3 regions of the Blautia sp. AM28-27 genome follow, and region 2 is predicted to be linked to each of the others. Evidence: predicted binding sites of a transcription regulator. Region 2 holds the regulator's gene; each other region holds the start of a gene.
What was found. The regulator Rex, encoded in region 2, represses fermentation and respiration genes when NADH is low (regulators of the CRP and FNR family bind a similar motif). The targets are predictions, from matches to a motif close to ATTGTTAANTANTTAACAAT.
Positions count from the first base shown of each region.

Region 1 (2,270 bases), 280 kb from region 2:
GGAGACGAACGAGGTTGTGGTCGGCGAAAATGAAGAGGTTTTCGCAAAAGTAGTAAAAGCAAACAAAGTAAACTATATGGCAATTCCGCCGCTGGAACTTGGAGAAGAGCTCTCCTGCACCGCAAAAATCCGGTACGGGCACAAAGGCTCCCCGTGCGTGATCAAACGGACCGGGGAAGATGAGATTACCTGTACCTTCCCGGACGGCGTGCGTGCTCCGACACCGGGACAGGCTGTTGTCTTCTACGTGGACGGCTGTGTCGGCGGAGGCGGAACGATTACGGAGGCCGAAAGATGAAAATAGCGGACTGTCATATGCACAGTTTCTTTTCAAGTGACAGCGAAGCACCAACAGAAGAGATGGTAAAACGGGCAGTCGAGCTGGGACTTCCGGCAATCTGCCTGACGGATCACTACGATATGGATTACAGTACCGGCGAGTTCCAGCTCGATACACCGGCATATGCGGCAAAAATCCGGGAACTGCAGGAAAAATACTACGACAGAATCGATATCCGATTCGGCGTGGAACTGGGACTGCAGCTCCACTTAAAAGAACGGATGGAAGAGTATGTAAATGCGTGGCCGTTCGACTATGTGATCGGATCCATGCATGTCATTGACGGAAAAGACCCCTATTATGAGGATGCTTTCCCGGACTGGACAGCAGAAGAGCTGTACCGGGCGTATTTTCGGGCTACAGCAGAAAATATCCGGTTCTTCCACAATTTCCAGACGCTTGGTCATCTGGATTATGTGGTACGCTACTGCAGAGAAAAGGGAAAAGATTACAGCTACCGCGCATTTGCGGACGAGATCGATACCATTTTAAAAGAGCTGATTCAGTACGATATCGCGCTGGAAATCAACACCGGCGGCTACAAGGCAGGCCTTGGCGTGCCGAATCCGACGCCGGATGTTATCAGAAGATACTGGGAACTGGGCGGCGAAAAGATCACCTTCGGTGCCGATGCCCACAAACCGGAACATATAGCGTTTCATTTCGCGGACGCGGCAGCCATCGCGCAGGAAGCCGGATTCCGGTACTACGTGCGGTTTAAAGAGAAGAAGCCGGAATATCTGCCGATCCAATAGAAAACGCGCAGGAAAAGCCGGAAAAAAGCCCCAGAAAGGCTGGATTCCGGCTTTTTCTGCAATAGACGGATCTTTCGAAATTTTGCAGAAATACGGATCGGCATCCGGCCTCTTCACAAATTTTAGAAATAATTTCGTATTTTCTTGAAAATAGAACTTGAATTTTCCGACGAAATTAGGTATTATACAGATAAGGTTGATGTTTCTTTAACAAAGTACAGAGACTCAAAATTAAAATTCACTTTTTAGGAGGAATTGAAAATCATGGCAGTAAAAGTAGCAATCAATGGTTTTGGCCGTATCGGACGTCTTGCATTCAGACAGATGTTTGGAGCAGAAGGTTATGAAGTAGTAGCAATCAACGATTTAACATCCCCGAAGATGTTAGCTCATCTGTTAAAATATGACTCTTCTCAGGGAAAATATGCTCTGGCTGATACCGTAACATCCGATGAAGATTCCATCACAGTAGATGGCAAAAACATCAAAATCTATGCTTTCCCGGATGCTAACAACTGCCCATGGGGAGAGCTTGGCGTAGACGTAGTTCTGGAGTGCTCCGGATTCTACACCTCCAAAGCAAAAGCTCAGGCACACATCAATGCAGGTGCTCGTAAAGTAGTTATCTCCGCTCCGGCTGGTAACGACCTTCCGACCATCGTTTACAATGTAAACCATGAGACCCTGACAGCAGACGATAACATCATCTCCGCTGCATCCTGCACCACAAACTGCCTTGCACCTATGGCAAAAGCTCTGAACGAACTGGCTCCGATTAAATCCGGTATCATGGTTACTATCCATGCTTACACTGGAGATCAGATGACTCTGGACGGACCGCAGAGAAAAGGCGATCTGAGAAGATCCCGTGCAGCTGCAGTTAACATCGTTCCAAACAGCACAGGTGCTGCAAAAGCAATCGGCCTTGTTATTCCGGAACTGAACGGCAAACTGATCGGTTCTGCACAGCGTGTTCCAACCCCAACCGGTTCTACCACAATCCTTACAGCAGTTGTAGAAGGAACTGTAACTGTTGACGAGATCAACGCAAAAATGAAAGCATCTGCAACCGAGTCCTTCGGATACAACACAGATGAAATCGTATCCAGCGACATCGTTGGTATGAGATATGGTTCTCTGTTCGATGCAACTCAGACCATGGTTCTTCCGCTGGA
Region 1 covers NZ_QUJK01000001.1:572,193-574,462, forward strand. The annotation lists gene mnmA (tRNA 2-thiouridine(34) synthase MnmA) at 1-298, shown strand, start outside; gene DW743_RS02815 (histidinol-phosphatase HisJ family protein) at 295-1,095, shown strand; gene gap (type I glyceraldehyde-3-phosphate dehydrogenase) at 1,360-2,270, shown strand, end outside.
Region 1: a site for Rex is predicted at 1,291-1,310, ahead of gap (type I glyceraldehyde-3-phosphate dehydrogenase). Genes of this name have one in related genera too.

Region 2 (2,270 bases):
GCTGCACCGTAAAAACGAGCAGTTCTTTTGCCGTCCGGCTTTTGGAAAGCCCCGGTCCCGCAACAACAGCGTCCGCCCAGGCGAGATCCTGCAGCAGGGCTTCTTCCGGAAGCGGCTCATCCTCCTTCCAGAAATCCGCCATTGCTTCCGGCAGGGCACAGAAAAGCGGCGTACGGTTTCTTTCCTCTGTCACAACCTTTACCATGCCGGCACCGGATGCAAGGACTGCCCTGGCACACAAAACAGCGGCTCCGCACATGGCACCGGAACCGGCAAGTACCAGCACCTTTCCGAAGGTTCCCTTATTTCCCATCGGCGTGCGGGTAAGAAACCGGTCCAGATCTTCTTTTTCCACTGAACCGTACCAGGGCGTCTCCTCTTCTCCTGCATCAAAGCCGATTCCGATATCACGGACCAGGACCTCTCCGGCATATCGTTTTCCGGGATCAAAAAGAAGCCCTGGCTTTGCACAGGCAAATGTCACCGTGGCTCTGGCTTTCACCGCCGCATCAAGGACCTCTCCGGTATCCGTGTGGATCCCCGAAGGGATGTCCACGGCAAGAACAGGAACACCGCTTGCGCAGATTGCTTCCACTGCCCTCCGGTACTCCCCTGCCAGCGGACGGGATACGCCAATTCCAAAGATGGCATCTATGATAACAGTATATTCCCGGAAATCCGGATTCTTAACCTCACGGACCCCATAATTTTCCGCAATTTTCTTCTGTGCTCTCATGCCTTCACTGTATTTTTCCGGATTTCCAAGACAGAACAGTTCCGCATCCACCCCTTTCGTCTTTAAAATCCGTGCAATTGCCGCACCGTCCCCTCCATTATTTCCGGGACCGCACACAGCAAGGACTTTTCCTGTATCCCATGTTCCATTTTGAAGCTCCTCCACGCAGGACAGCGCCGCGCGCTCCATCAGTACCAGGGACGGTACCCCCATGGTTTCGATCGTATTGCGGTCTGCCTGCTTCATCTGTGCTGCTGTAAGAATCCGTTTCATCGCTTTTCCTCCTTTTCCTGCCTTATCCGGAAAGTGAACAGAAAAAGTCTCCGGTTTCCCGAAGACTCTCCTGCTTTTGTTTTGGTTTCTTAATTGTTCTTTGGATGCTCCGCCTCATATCTGGTCAGATTGTAGGAGAGACGCATCAGACTTTCGGAAAGATGGACGTTCTCGACGATCACATCTTTCGGAAGTTTTAAGTTTAGATCGGTATGTGCAAAATTCCAGATTGCTTTTACACCGTTGTCCACGAGAATCTCTGCCATCTCTACCGCTTTTGCTTTTGGCAGTGTCAAAGCCGCAATCTCTACATGGTGTTCCTTGATAAATTCCGGAAGCTCGTCCGCCATGCGGATTTCAATTCCGCGCACGGAGATTCCTTTTAATACCGGGTTGACGTCAAAAATACCGACCGTTTTGAATCCGCTTCTTTCAAAGGCCGCATAATTGGCAAGTGCCTGTCCCAGATTTCCGGCTCCGACAAAAATCATATTGTGGACTCTGTCCAGACCTAAGATTTTTCCAATCTCGCTGTACAGATACCGCACGTTATAACCATACCCCTGCTGGCCGAAGCCGCCGAAATTATTTAAATCCTGGCGAATCTGGGAAGCTGTCACTTTCATCCGCTCGCTCAGCTCACCGGAAGAGATCCGTTCTACTCCGTCCTCCAGCAATTCGCCCAGGTAACGATAATATCTAGGAAGTCTTTTGATAACTGCCCGCGAAATTCCTTTTTCTTCCAAGATAAATTCCTCCTTATTTACACCTGCATATATTCATATTATATATGGTTGATAGAAAATTGTCAAAGATTTCTTGAAATTTTGTGTATTACTCTCTATAATAAGGATGGTGTATTATGTCAAAATACAGAAATATGTTATCTGGAGGAACCACATGATTCTTGCATGTCAGAATATCTCGAAAGCATTCGGGACAACGGAAATTATCAAAAATGCATCTTTTCATATAGAAGAACGCGAAAAAGCCGCACTGGTCGGCATCAACGGCGCCGGAAAATCGACGCTGTTAAAAATCATCATCGGCGAAATGAGGGCCGATGAGGGAGAGGTCATCCTCTCCAAAGGAAAGACGATGGGCTATCTCGCCCAGCATCAGGATCTGACCGGACACCTTTCCATTTACCAGGAAGTGCTGACCGCGAAACAGAATCTGATTGATATGGAGGAACGCCTCCGTCAGATGGAAAGTGATATGAATACAAAATCCGGTGCAGAGCTGGATGAACTTCTTTCCA
Region 2 covers NZ_QUJK01000001.1:850,328-852,597, reverse strand. The annotation lists gene DW743_RS04070 (NAD(P)H-hydrate dehydratase) at 1-1,009, opposite strand, end outside; gene DW743_RS04065 (redox-sensing transcriptional repressor Rex) at 1,099-1,755, opposite strand; gene abc-f (ribosomal protection-like ABC-F family protein) at 1,910-2,270, shown strand, end outside.

Region 3 (2,270 bases), on a different contig from region 2:
CGGTCCATCGGAGTATGCTTTTCTGAATACTTCTTTCAGTTCTCCGGTGTAGTAGTCATATTCAGTCTCTACATAAGTAAAGCCGTTGATACGAGCGATGATCTGAGCAGCGTCTTTTCCAAGACCGTTCAGGATAACACGCAGAGGTTTCTGACGTACTTTGTTTGCTTTTTCAGCGATACCGATAGCACCCTCAGCAGCTGCGAAGGACTCATGTCCAGCCAGGAATGCGAAGCACTCGGTGTCCTCTTCCAGAAGCATTTTACCAAGGTTACCATGGCCAAGACCAACTTTACGCTGATCTGCTACAGAACCCGGGATACAGAAGGACTGAAGTCCCTCACCGATTGCTGCAGCAGCTTCAGAAGCTTTGCGGCATCCTTTTTTGATTGCGATTGCTGCGCCTACAGTGTAAGCCCATTTTGCATTCTCGAAGCAGATTGGCTGAATGCCTTCGATCATTTTGTATACATCAAGGCCAGCAGCTTTTGTAACTTCTGCAGCTTCTTCGATGGAGTTGATTCCGTACTCAGCAAGCTTAGCCAGAATCTGTTTCTCTCTTCTTTCATATGATTCAAATAAAGCCATTTTCCTATCCTCCTAAATTATCTGATTACTCTTTTCTCGGGTCAACGATCTTAACAGCATCAGCAACACGTCCGTACTGTCCGCTTGCTTTTTCGAAAGCTGTGTTTGCATCATCGCCGGCTTTGATGAAGTCCATCATCTTTCCGAAGTTGATGAATTTGTAACCGATAATCTCATCATCTGCATCCAGAGCGATACCTGTTACATAACCGTCGGTCATCTCCAGGTAACGAGGTCCTTTTGCAAGAGTTCCGTACATGGTACCAACCTGGGAACGAAGTCCTTTACCAAGGTCTTCCAGGCCTGCGCCTACAACCAGTCCGTCCTCGGAGAATGCACTCTGGCTTCTTCCGTAAACGATCTGCAGGAAGAGCTCTCTCATAGCAGTATTGATAGCATCACACACAAGGTCAGTATTCAGTGCCTCAAGGATGGTAAGTCCTGGCAGAATCTCAGATGCCATAGCTGCAGAATGAGTCATTCCTGAACATCCGATGGTCTCAACGAGAGCTTCCTGGATAACGCCCTCTTTTACGTTCAGAGTCAGTTTGCAGGTACCCTGCTGCGGTGCGCACCAGCCAATACCGTGAGTGAATCCGGAAATGTCTTTGATTTCTTTTGCTTTTACCCATTTTGCTTCCTCCGGAATCGGAGCTGCACCGTGATGCACGCCCTGGGCAACCGGACACATCATTTCTACTTCGTGTGAATAAGTCATTGTTAAACTCCTTTCAAATATGTACTTATTTGAGCTTTTGTCTTTCGAACGGACTGTTTCCAGCCTGTTCACAGACCTATGGTTATTGTCTCACAAAATTGGTCATTCGTCCAGCATATTTTGATAAAAAATTGCAAAGACCACCGGAAAACGATAAAATTTCCGGCGGTCTTTTAAATCAATCGGTTTGGTTTTCTCTCGATAAAAGAGAATTTTTTTAATTATCAGATTTTTTTGACAATTTCTTTCGCATTCTTAAAAATATGACCTGACGGGATCACACCGCGAACACAGGAGAGTGGATAAATGTTGGAATTTCTTCCGACAACCGTTCCCGGGTTCAATACGCTGTTACAGCCGACCTCAACTTCATCGCCGAGCATCGCACCGAATTTTTTCAGTCCGGTTTCGATCTGTTCATCTGCGCCTTTGACAACAACGAGCTTCTTATCGGATTTTACATTGGAAGTAATGGAACCGGCACCCATATGGGCTTTGTATCCAAGAACAGAGTCGCCGACATAGTTGTAATGCGGAACCTGTACTTTATTAAAGAGAATGACATTTTTCAGTTCGGTGGAGTTTCCAACGACAGCGCCTTCGCCGACGATGGCGTTTCCGCGGATAAAGGCACACTGACGGATCTCAGCGCCTTTTCCAATGATGCATGGGCCGTTAATGGAAGCGGTCGGTGCGATCACGGCATCTTTTGCGATCCAGACATTTTCGCCGCGTTTTTCGTATTCTGCCGGATCGAGTGTTTCGCCGAGTTCAAGAATAAAATCTTTAATGAGCGGAAGCACTTCCCATGGATACGTTTTGCCTTCAAAGATTTTTGCGGCAATGGTCTGGGTTAAATCATAAAGTTCAGAAATGGTTGCATCTTTCATGCGTGATTCATCCTTTCTTGTTTTAGTTCCTGTTTATCTTACCACATTTCAGGAGTTCTGTGCGCCTTTTTTTC
Region 3 covers NZ_QUJK01000007.1:29,418-31,687, forward strand. The annotation lists gene DW743_RS10855 (GGGtGRT protein) at 1-588, opposite strand, end outside; gene DW743_RS10860 (iron-sulfur cluster assembly scaffold protein) at 614-1,306, opposite strand; gene DW743_RS10865 (acyltransferase) at 1,531-2,196, opposite strand; gene DW743_RS10870 (DNA topoisomerase) at 2,245-2,270, opposite strand, start outside.
Region 3: a site for Rex is predicted at 1,426-1,445, ahead of DW743_RS10860 (iron-sulfur cluster assembly scaffold protein). Genes of this name have one in related genera too.